Regions from separate parts of the Solibacillus sp. R5-41 genome, predicted to be linked through region 3. Evidence: a T-box and tRNA genes for the amino acid it is inferred to sense, from the RefSeq annotation. Region 3 holds a T-box; the other regions hold tRNA genes.
What was found. A T-box is a leader RNA that pairs with one kind of tRNA and senses whether it is charged. The one in region 3 lies ahead of proS (proline--tRNA ligase), so its partner is inferred to be a tRNA-Pro.
Positions count from the first base shown of each region.

Region 1: it has a tRNA-Pro gene. The T-box ahead of proS (proline--tRNA ligase) is inferred to sense a tRNA for this amino acid. The anticodon was not compared.
Region 2: it has a tRNA-Pro gene. The T-box ahead of proS (proline--tRNA ligase) is inferred to sense a tRNA for this amino acid. The anticodon was not compared.

Region 1 covers NZ_CP024123.1:3,366,782-3,370,025, reverse strand. Annotated here, with positions in the region: tRNA gene CSE16_RS16660 (tRNA-Val) at 986-1,061, shown strand; tRNA gene CSE16_RS16655 (tRNA-Thr) at 1,071-1,146, shown strand; tRNA gene CSE16_RS16650 (tRNA-Lys) at 1,153-1,228, shown strand; tRNA gene CSE16_RS16645 (tRNA-Leu) at 1,247-1,331, shown strand; tRNA gene CSE16_RS16640 (tRNA-Gly) at 1,375-1,449, shown strand; tRNA gene CSE16_RS16635 (tRNA-Leu) at 1,455-1,543, shown strand; tRNA gene CSE16_RS16630 (tRNA-Arg) at 1,563-1,639, shown strand; tRNA gene CSE16_RS16625 (tRNA-Pro) at 1,662-1,738, shown strand; tRNA gene CSE16_RS16620 (tRNA-Ala) at 1,745-1,820, shown strand; tRNA gene CSE16_RS16615 (tRNA-Met) at 1,847-1,920, shown strand; tRNA gene CSE16_RS16610 (tRNA-Ile) at 1,928-2,004, shown strand; tRNA gene CSE16_RS16605 (tRNA-Ser) at 2,023-2,115, shown strand; tRNA gene CSE16_RS16600 (tRNA-Met) at 2,171-2,245, shown strand; tRNA gene CSE16_RS16595 (tRNA-Asp) at 2,249-2,324, shown strand; tRNA gene CSE16_RS16590 (tRNA-Phe) at 2,349-2,424, shown strand; tRNA gene CSE16_RS16585 (tRNA-Gly) at 2,429-2,502, shown strand; tRNA gene CSE16_RS16580 (tRNA-Ile) at 2,509-2,585, shown strand; tRNA gene CSE16_RS16575 (tRNA-Asn) at 2,604-2,678, shown strand; tRNA gene CSE16_RS16570 (tRNA-Ser) at 2,691-2,781, shown strand; tRNA gene CSE16_RS16565 (tRNA-Glu) at 2,791-2,862, shown strand; gene CSE16_RS16560 (MerR family transcriptional regulator) at 3,056-3,244, shown strand, end outside.
Region 2 covers NZ_CP024123.1:3,370,106-3,373,349, reverse strand. Annotated here, with positions in the region: rRNA gene CSE16_RS16770 (23S ribosomal RNA) at 1-1,089, shown strand, start outside; rRNA gene rrf (5S ribosomal RNA) at 1,213-1,328, shown strand; tRNA gene CSE16_RS16760 (tRNA-Val) at 1,339-1,414, shown strand; tRNA gene CSE16_RS16755 (tRNA-Thr) at 1,424-1,499, shown strand; tRNA gene CSE16_RS16750 (tRNA-Lys) at 1,506-1,581, shown strand; tRNA gene CSE16_RS16745 (tRNA-Leu) at 1,600-1,684, shown strand; tRNA gene CSE16_RS16740 (tRNA-Gly) at 1,728-1,802, shown strand; tRNA gene CSE16_RS16735 (tRNA-Leu) at 1,808-1,896, shown strand; tRNA gene CSE16_RS16730 (tRNA-Arg) at 1,916-1,992, shown strand; tRNA gene CSE16_RS16725 (tRNA-Pro) at 2,015-2,091, shown strand; tRNA gene CSE16_RS16720 (tRNA-Ala) at 2,098-2,173, shown strand; tRNA gene CSE16_RS16715 (tRNA-Met) at 2,200-2,273, shown strand; tRNA gene CSE16_RS16710 (tRNA-Ile) at 2,281-2,357, shown strand; tRNA gene CSE16_RS16705 (tRNA-Ser) at 2,376-2,468, shown strand; tRNA gene CSE16_RS16700 (tRNA-Met) at 2,524-2,598, shown strand; tRNA gene CSE16_RS16695 (tRNA-Asp) at 2,602-2,677, shown strand; tRNA gene CSE16_RS16690 (tRNA-Phe) at 2,702-2,777, shown strand; tRNA gene CSE16_RS16685 (tRNA-Gly) at 2,782-2,855, shown strand; tRNA gene CSE16_RS16680 (tRNA-Ile) at 2,862-2,938, shown strand; tRNA gene CSE16_RS16675 (tRNA-Asn) at 2,957-3,031, shown strand; tRNA gene CSE16_RS16670 (tRNA-Ser) at 3,044-3,134, shown strand; tRNA gene CSE16_RS16665 (tRNA-Glu) at 3,144-3,215, shown strand.
Region 3 covers NZ_CP024123.1:2,353,408-2,356,651, reverse strand. Annotated here, with positions in the region: gene CSE16_RS11415 (MFS transporter) at 1-142, shown strand, start outside; gene proS (proline--tRNA ligase) at 352-1,788, opposite strand; T-box leader at 1,842-2,059, opposite strand; gene CSE16_RS11405 (GNAT family N-acetyltransferase) at 2,148-2,936, opposite strand.

The sequences.
Region 1 (3,244 bases), 1.0 Mb from region 3:
CAAGTATTAAGTGGGTTCCCTCACTAATTTAATAACCTCTGTACATTATTTGAAATCAATGTTTTTAGAAATACAAGTTCATCTTTCTCAAAATCCTAAGTATCAATATCAGTATCATTTGAATAACATTGAACCACTTTTACAACAGTATTTTTCATCTCTTTTGGGACCATCTATTATTCCTTCCCTAATATTTTTCCTATCTCAATCTCGATGTATTGTGATTGAGATAGGAAAATTGTGACGAACGCCATTTTTTATCTTAGGTGATATCAATTGAATGAAGAACAGGCTACTTCAATAATCATCTTTCTAACTGTTGTGTCGTCATTTCATTGCCAACAATTCACTCTCGATTAATTTTCTATATCTTTTATAGATCGAAAGTAAGTGAGGTTCTCTACTGGGCTTAATTAGCCGAAATCATGTTGATAGAGCTTCTATATCAAGCGAATTGATGTATGAATATGAATAATGATCTGACCATTTATTTGTGCAGCAATGCTATTCATGCTACAAAAAGAATGCGATAACCAAACGAAGGCAATTTATTATGATTCTATATCAAAATCCCTTAGATAAACGATCAAACAAAGACTCTTGGAATAAGACAGTTAGCTCTTAAAATTAACGATAAGTGGCGAAGCTGGTTTTCATTAAGTGTATAAATAGGGGGATTATGGTCGAAAAATAAACACGATTTTATAAACAATTACTTATATTTTGAATCATAATGGATTGTTAAGTGAAATATTTGGAAATAGTAGTTGATAAATAATTGTAATCGTATTAAACTTTCGTTATGCCTTTTAAATTTTTCTAATTAACAAGTTTAACTAGCAAATATCAACTTTTAAAAAAATAATAATATTTTTAAAAAAAGTTATAAAAAACTATTGCATTTCACTCAAAATCTTGATATTATAAATCTTGTCCTTAACAATTAGGTTTTGAAGTTCTAAGGAATCAGTTCTTAATATCCCATGGAGGATTAGCTCAGCTGGGAGAGCATCTGCCTTACAAGCAGAGGGTCGGCGGTTCGAGCCCGTCATCCTCCACCATTTCTAAATGCCGGTGTAGCTCAGTTGGTAGAGCAACTGACTTGTAATCAGTAGGTCGAGGGTTCGACTCCTTTCGCCGGCACCATTTAGAGAGCCATTAGCTCAGTCGGTAGAGCATCTGACTTTTAATCAGAGGGTCGAAGGTTCGAGTCCTTCATGGCTCACCAGTTTTATATATGTCTGCTGCGGGTGTGGCGGAACTGGCAGACGCACTAGACTTAGGATCTAGCGCCGCAAGGCGTGGGGGTTCGACTCCCTTCACCCGCACCATTAAATTAAATACATTGTCAGAATAAAAAATTCTTAAGCATATGCGGAAGTAGTTCAGTGGTAGAACACCACCTTGCCAAGGTGGGGGTCGCGAGTTCGAACCTCGTCTTCCGCTCCAAATATGCCGGGGTGGCGGAACTGGCAGACGCACAGGACTTAAAATCCTGCGGTGAGTGATCACCGTGCCGGTTCGATTCCGGCCCTCGGCACCATTTTCTTTTAAATAAATATGCGCCCGTAGCTCAATTGGATAGAGCGTCTGACTACGGATCAGAAGGTTGTGGGTTCGACTCCTGCCGGGCGCGCCATATAAATTTTAATGATATTTTTCGGAATGTAGCTCAGCTTGGTAGAGCACTTGGTTTGGGACCAAGGGGTCGTAGGTTCGAATCCTGTCATTCCGACCATTTCATGGGGCCTTAGCTCAGCTGGGAGAGCGCCTGCCTTGCACGCAGGAGGTCAGCGGTTCGATCCCGCTAGGCTCCACCAAACAATTTTAACCATATAAAGATCCTGGCGGTGTAGCTCAGCTGGCTAGAGCATTCGGTTCATACCCGAAAGGTCGTGGGTTCGACTCCCTCCGCCGCCATCTTAAAGGACCTTTAGCTCAGTTGGTTAGAGCAGACGGCTCATAACCGTCCGGTCACAGGTTCGAGTCCTGTAAGGTCCACCAGTAAATTGAATGATTCATGGAGGTATACCCAAGTTCGGCTGAAGGGATCGGTCTTGAAAACCGACAGGCGGGTAACACCGCGCGGGGGTTCGAATCCCTCTACCTCCTCCATTTTTTAAAAGTAATGGTGTTCAATAGGATAAAGAATAGAATAAAGTAATATTGTCGCGGGGTGGAGCAGTGGTAGCTCGTCGGGCTCATAACCCGAAGGTCACAGGTTCAAGTCCTGTCCCCGCAACCAAATGGTCCCGTGGTGTAGCGGTTAACATGCCTGCCTGTCACGCAGGAGATCGCCGGTTCGATCCCGGTCGGGACCGCCATTTATATTTATGGAAGAGTATTATGGGTCAGTAGCTCAGTTGGTAGAGCATTAGATTGAAGCTCTAAGTGTCGGCGGTTCGATTCCGTCCTGACCCACCATAATGCGGGTGTAGTTTAATGGTAAAACCTCAGCCTTCCAAGCTGATGTCGTGAGTTCGATTCTCATCACCCGCTCCATTTTAAGGGCCTATAGCTCAGCTGGTTAGAGCGCACGCCTGATAAGCGTGAGGTCGATGGTTCGAGTCCATTTAGGCCCACCATTAAAACATCATAATTATTCCGAAGTAGCTCAGTGGTAGAGCAACCGGCTGTTAACCGGTTGGTCGTAGGTTCGAGTCCTACCTTCGGAGCCATTTTTATTCTATGGGGAAGTACCCAAGTGGCTCAAGGGGCGCCCCTGCTAAGGGTGTAGATCGCGTAAGCGGTGCGAGGGTTCGAATCCCTCCTTCTCCGCCATAGAATGTAGGCCCGTTGGTCAAGCGGTTAAGACACCGCCCTTTCACGGCGGTAACACGGGTTCGAATCCCGTACGGGTCATCATAAAATGTAGAAAAGCGCTGCATACGTATAAAACGTATGCAGCGCTTTTTATCATCCAATTTTTTATTTCAGTAGAAAGATTCAATATTAGTGATCAGGGAATAATTGTCCAATTCCTACAAAAAAAATTTCCTTTACCATTGACCTTACCGTTACGTTATCCTTTATAGTAAAACATAGAGGTGATGGAATGCTTATTAATGAATTAGCAAAACTGTCTGGGGTGAGTAAACGGGCGCTCCGGTACTATGATGAAATTGGGTTATTGATTCCTTCTGAAATCGGGGAAAATGGTTATCGGCATTATAGTGATGCCGATATTGACCGACTGCAACAAATTTTATTTTATCGAGAGCTTGATTTTAAATTAGAAGAAATT
Region 2 (3,244 bases), 1.0 Mb from region 3:
GGTGAAGTATAGGGGCTGACGCCTGCCCGGTGCTGGAAGGTTAAGAGGAGTGGTTAGCGCAAGCGAAGCTACGAATTGAAGCCCCAGTAAACGGCGGCCGTAACTATAACGGTCCTAAGGTAGCGAAATTCCTTGTCGGGTAAGTTCCGACCCGCACGAAAGGCGTAACGATCTGGGCACTGTCTCAACGAGAGACTCGGTGAAATTATAGTACCTGTGAAGATGCAGGTTACCCGCGACAGGACGGAAAGACCCCGTGGAGCTTTACTGTAGCCTGATATTGAATTTTGGTACAACTTGTACAGGATAGGTAGGAGCCAGAGATCTCGGAGCGCCAGCTTCGAAGGAGGCGTCAGTGGGATACTACCCTGGTTGTATTGAACTTCTAACCCATGCCCCTTAACGGGGTAGGAGACAGTGTCAGGCGGACAGTTTGACTGGGGCGGTCGCCTCCTAAAGAGTAACGGAGGCGCCCAAAGGTTCCCTCAGAATGGTTGGAAATCATTCGTAGAGTGTAAAGGCATAAGGGAGCTTGACTGCGAGACCTACAAGTCGAGCAGGGTCGAAAGACGGGCTTAGTGATCCGGTGGTTCCGCATGGAAGGGCCATCGCTCAACGGATAAAAGCTACCCCGGGGATAACAGGCTTATCTCCCCCAAGAGTCCACATCGACGGGGAGGTTTGGCACCTCGATGTCGGCTCATCGCATCCTGGGGCTGTAGTCGGTCCCAAGGGTTGGGCTGTTCGCCCATTAAAGCGGTACGCGAGCTGGGTTCAGAACGTCGTGAGACAGTTCGGTCCCTATCCGTCGTGGGCGTAGGAAATTTGAGAGGAGCTGTCCTTAGTACGAGAGGACCGGGATGGACACACCGCTGGTGTACCAGTTGTCTTGCCAAAGGCATCGCTGGGTAGCTATGTGTGGACGGGATAAGTGCTGAAAGCATCTAAGCATGAAGCCCCCCTCAAGATGAGATTTCCCATTACGCAAGTAAGTAAGACCCCTGAAAGACGATCAGGTAGATAGGTTCGAGGTGGAAGTGTGGCGACATATGGAGCTGACGAATACTAATCGGTCGAGGACTTAACCACAATTTATTGCACATTTTCAATGAAACGTTTATCCAGTTTTGAAAGAATAAAATTTATTTTTTACCAATAAAGTATTGATTTTTATTAGTAAATACGATATAATAAATCTTGTCTTTTAAATTGTCTAGTGATGATGGCAAAGAGGTCACACCCGTTCCCATACCGAACACGGAAGTTAAGCTCTTTAGCGCCGATGGTAGTTGGGGGCTTCCCCCTGTGAGAGTAGGACATCGCTAGGCATATTACCCAGGAGGATTAGCTCAGCTGGGAGAGCATCTGCCTTACAAGCAGAGGGTCGGCGGTTCGAGCCCGTCATCCTCCACCATTTCTAAATGCCGGTGTAGCTCAGTTGGTAGAGCAACTGACTTGTAATCAGTAGGTCGAGGGTTCGACTCCTTTCGCCGGCACCATTTAGAGAGCCATTAGCTCAGTCGGTAGAGCATCTGACTTTTAATCAGAGGGTCGAAGGTTCGAGTCCTTCATGGCTCACCAGTTTTATATATGTCTGCTGCGGGTGTGGCGGAACTGGCAGACGCACTAGACTTAGGATCTAGCGCCGCAAGGCGTGGGGGTTCGACTCCCTTCACCCGCACCATTAAATTAAATACATTGTCAGAATAAAAAATTCTTAAGCATATGCGGAAGTAGTTCAGTGGTAGAACACCACCTTGCCAAGGTGGGGGTCGCGAGTTCGAACCTCGTCTTCCGCTCCAAATATGCCGGGGTGGCGGAACTGGCAGACGCACAGGACTTAAAATCCTGCGGTGAGTGATCACCGTGCCGGTTCGATTCCGGCCCTCGGCACCATTTTCTTTTAAATAAATATGCGCCCGTAGCTCAATTGGATAGAGCGTCTGACTACGGATCAGAAGGTTGTGGGTTCGACTCCTGCCGGGCGCGCCATATAAATTTTAATGATATTTTTCGGAATGTAGCTCAGCTTGGTAGAGCACTTGGTTTGGGACCAAGGGGTCGTAGGTTCGAATCCTGTCATTCCGACCATTTCATGGGGCCTTAGCTCAGCTGGGAGAGCGCCTGCCTTGCACGCAGGAGGTCAGCGGTTCGATCCCGCTAGGCTCCACCAAACAATTTTAACCATATAAAGATCCTGGCGGTGTAGCTCAGCTGGCTAGAGCATTCGGTTCATACCCGAAAGGTCGTGGGTTCGACTCCCTCCGCCGCCATCTTAAAGGACCTTTAGCTCAGTTGGTTAGAGCAGACGGCTCATAACCGTCCGGTCACAGGTTCGAGTCCTGTAAGGTCCACCAGTAAATTGAATGATTCATGGAGGTATACCCAAGTTCGGCTGAAGGGATCGGTCTTGAAAACCGACAGGCGGGTAACACCGCGCGGGGGTTCGAATCCCTCTACCTCCTCCATTTTTTAAAAGTAATGGTGTTCAATAGGATAAAGAATAGAATAAAGTAATATTGTCGCGGGGTGGAGCAGTGGTAGCTCGTCGGGCTCATAACCCGAAGGTCACAGGTTCAAGTCCTGTCCCCGCAACCAAATGGTCCCGTGGTGTAGCGGTTAACATGCCTGCCTGTCACGCAGGAGATCGCCGGTTCGATCCCGGTCGGGACCGCCATTTATATTTATGGAAGAGTATTATGGGTCAGTAGCTCAGTTGGTAGAGCATTAGATTGAAGCTCTAAGTGTCGGCGGTTCGATTCCGTCCTGACCCACCATAATGCGGGTGTAGTTTAATGGTAAAACCTCAGCCTTCCAAGCTGATGTCGTGAGTTCGATTCTCATCACCCGCTCCATTTTAAGGGCCTATAGCTCAGCTGGTTAGAGCGCACGCCTGATAAGCGTGAGGTCGATGGTTCGAGTCCATTTAGGCCCACCATTAAAACATCATAATTATTCCGAAGTAGCTCAGTGGTAGAGCAACCGGCTGTTAACCGGTTGGTCGTAGGTTCGAGTCCTACCTTCGGAGCCATTTTTATTCTATGGGGAAGTACCCAAGTGGCTCAAGGGGCGCCCCTGCTAAGGGTGTAGATCGCGTAAGCGGTGCGAGGGTTCGAATCCCTCCTTCTCCGCCATAGAATGTAGGCCCGTTGGTCAAGCGGTTAAGACACCGCCCTTTCACGGCGGTAACACGGGTTCGAATCCCGTACGGGTCATCATAAAATGTAAAAAAGCGCTGCATACG
Region 3 (3,244 bases):
TGGTTCTGCATTAGGCGGAATGGTATATCATCAAGGGAATTTACTGAATGTCACATGGGTCGGTGGAATCGTAGCAGTTTGTGCAAGTTTGCTCACTTTCTATAGTTATTTTTTAGATCAGAAACAAAAGAAAGTGGCATAGACGAGGAGACCTAAATGTTTGGCAGCCACTTATTCGGTGAAATTTTTGTACCAGACGTACAAACTATTTATATTTCACTACAATTCAATTCATGTTTTGGAAATTATGAACAACATCAACAAGAGCGCCACCTGAATAGGGGGCGCTCTTGTTACATTTCGTAATTGGTGTACAAACAATGAAATCCAAAAGTTCAAAAACGAATATTATTAGTACGCACGAGCAAACCAAACTGTATGTTTAGCTTCTTTACCACAATGAATGCATGTTTGTTTTATTTGTGGTGGGTCGAATGGTATGTTTCGAGTTGTGAATTTTGTTTGTTCTTTTACATGTGTTTCACAAGCGTCGTCTCCACACCAACCTGCTAAGATCCAACCAGGAATTGTTGCGTTTTGTTCGGATTGTACGAGATGCTGCTTTAACTGCTCGATTGTATCGATGTGATGGTATGAATTATCTGCGCGGAAAGCTTTTGCTTTTTGTAAAAGGCGCGTTTGCATTGTTTCAAGTTCATTAATAATGCTTTCAACAATCGATTCTAAAGGGAAGGAAATTTTCTCATCTTCATCACGGGCCTTCATTAAAGCTTGATTATTTTCTAAATCACGTGGACCCAGTTCAATACGTACAGGTACTCCTTTCAATTCCCACTCATTAAACTTAAAGCCTGGTGATTGATCAGAATCATCAAGACGAACGCGGATGCCTTTTGCTTTTAACACTGCAAAGATTTCATCTAATTTTTCAATAATTGCAGGATTCTTTTTCCATGGGCCAACTGGAATTAAAACAACTTGAGTCGGTGCTATTTTCGGTGGTAAAACAAGTCCTTGTTGATCGCCATGAACCATGATGACAGAACCGATTAAACGTGTTGATGTTCCCCAAGACGTTGTATGCACATAGTCATGCTTATTTTCCTTTGTTAAGTACTTTATATCAAATGCTTCCGCAAATTTTGTGCCTAAATAGTGTGAAGTACCTGCTTGTACGGCTTTCCCGTCTTTCATCATTGCTTCGATTGAGAATGTATCGATTGCACCAGCGAAGCGTTCTGAAGGTGTTTTCTGCCCGTCATATACTGGAATGGCAAGCAATCCCTCTACAACGTCCTTATAAATTGCTAACATTTGCATTGTTTCTTTCCGTGCGTCTTCTTCATCCACATGAGCAGTATGACCTTCTTGCCATAAAAATTCAGAAGTTCGAATAAACGGCAGAGTTTTCTTTTCCCAGCGGAATACATTTGCCCATTGATTAATCAAGACAGGAAGATCTCGATAACTTTTAATCCAGTTTGAATATAAATGGCCAATCATTGTTTCGGAAGTAGGGCGTAGTGCTAACCGTTCTTCTAATTTTTCTCCTGCAGCTTCCGTTACCCAAGGGAGTTCTGGTGAAAATCCTTCAATATGTTCCTTTTCTTTTTGGAAGAAAGATTCTGGAATTAGCATTGGAAAGTATGCATTTCGGTGCCCAGTTTCTTTAAAGCGTTTATCCATCTCTGCTTGAATATGCTCCCATATTTCATAGCCGTCTGGTTTAAATGCAATACAGCCGCGAACTGGGGTATAATCCATTAAATCGGCTTTTTGTATCGTTTCAATATACCATTTAGAAAAATCATTCGTTTTTTGAGCCATCTTCTGTTCCTCCTAAGAATGTGAGATGAAAATAAAAAAAGCATAAAGAGTCCAAAAAGGACGTCTTTATGCTCATAGACGTGGTACCACCTTAGTTCGACATTAATAAAAATTATTAAGTCCTCTATACGTTTGTAACGAAACGACTCGGTTAGTTTTTAAGTAACATCTCCGTGGTAGGGTTCAATAAGAAGGGGTGATATAACTCTCAGCCAAGGTTATATTCTCTAGTTCACAATTCTTATTTACTTGATCACATCATTGATTTAATATTTATAAATTACTATATCATTTTTTTAATGAAATTCAAGATTTTAAGTTGAAAATTCGGAAAATTAATCACCTGGTGCACAAATAATTTAGTACCGAATCATATTCCAAATTCCGATATCCTCAAATCCTAAACGCTTATAAATTGCACCGGCAGCTGGGTTGTCATAAAAGAGGCATAGCGATTTTCCCTCATCCAGCAGCTCACCACATATTTTTTGCATACATTTTGATGCATAGCCTTTTTTCTTATAGCCCTCACGTGTGGCAACACCAACAATCATAGCAGACATGCTATTCTCTGCGGTTGTAGATGCGGTGGATACCATAACGTCACCTTCACGCATAATGTATGTGCGACCAGTTTTGTTTTCTTCCGCACGTAGTTTGCTTTCCACAGTAGAAGGACTCCCTGCAAATTCGGGAATGGAATGAATCAAAGCGATGTTTTCCTCAATTGCATCCAATGTTAGACGTTCCACATTAGTTAAATCAGCAGTAGGGTAGAGGGGCTGTAACACGGTGCATTTGGCGTAAAACAGCTCTTTTTTACTCGTAAACGTTTTGTTAATTTTAGGCTCTAATTGGTCTATTAAGTGCTTTAAACCTGATAACTCTTTCGCCTTTTCATCCGAATTAAAAATGGATGCGAAACCATCTACATCAAAAGGACCCTGTGCATATGGAATATAATTGCTGTCATATTTGAGCAATACCGCAACTAGTGTATCCTTTTCAAATTGTCCCCAAATTTTTTGAAATGGTTGATCATAGCCAAAAGCCTCGATGTCCCCGATAATAAATAAGTTTTCAGCAGGCTGCTGTTGGACTAGAGCCATACATACTTCATGGTCTGCGTTTGTTAACAATCGAATCATAAAATCCCCCCTCATGTAAATTAATAGAATGATATGGTAAATGATGTAATTTGTCAATGGGATGTTTAATGTTGGTAAGTAAAAATAATGGATTGAGTGTACAAAAAAATATAAACGATACTATTAAATTTCGTATTAGAGTACGATTTACTAAATGGGGGCTATTTAAATGAAAAAATCAATTTTGGTATCAACGACATTAACAATTGGATTATCATTCACACTCGTAGCAACGCCTCAATAGGAAGAGTAATTAAATTAATGACTAGCGCTGCCTCTCTAGATATGCCTATAGATTCTCTAATTGG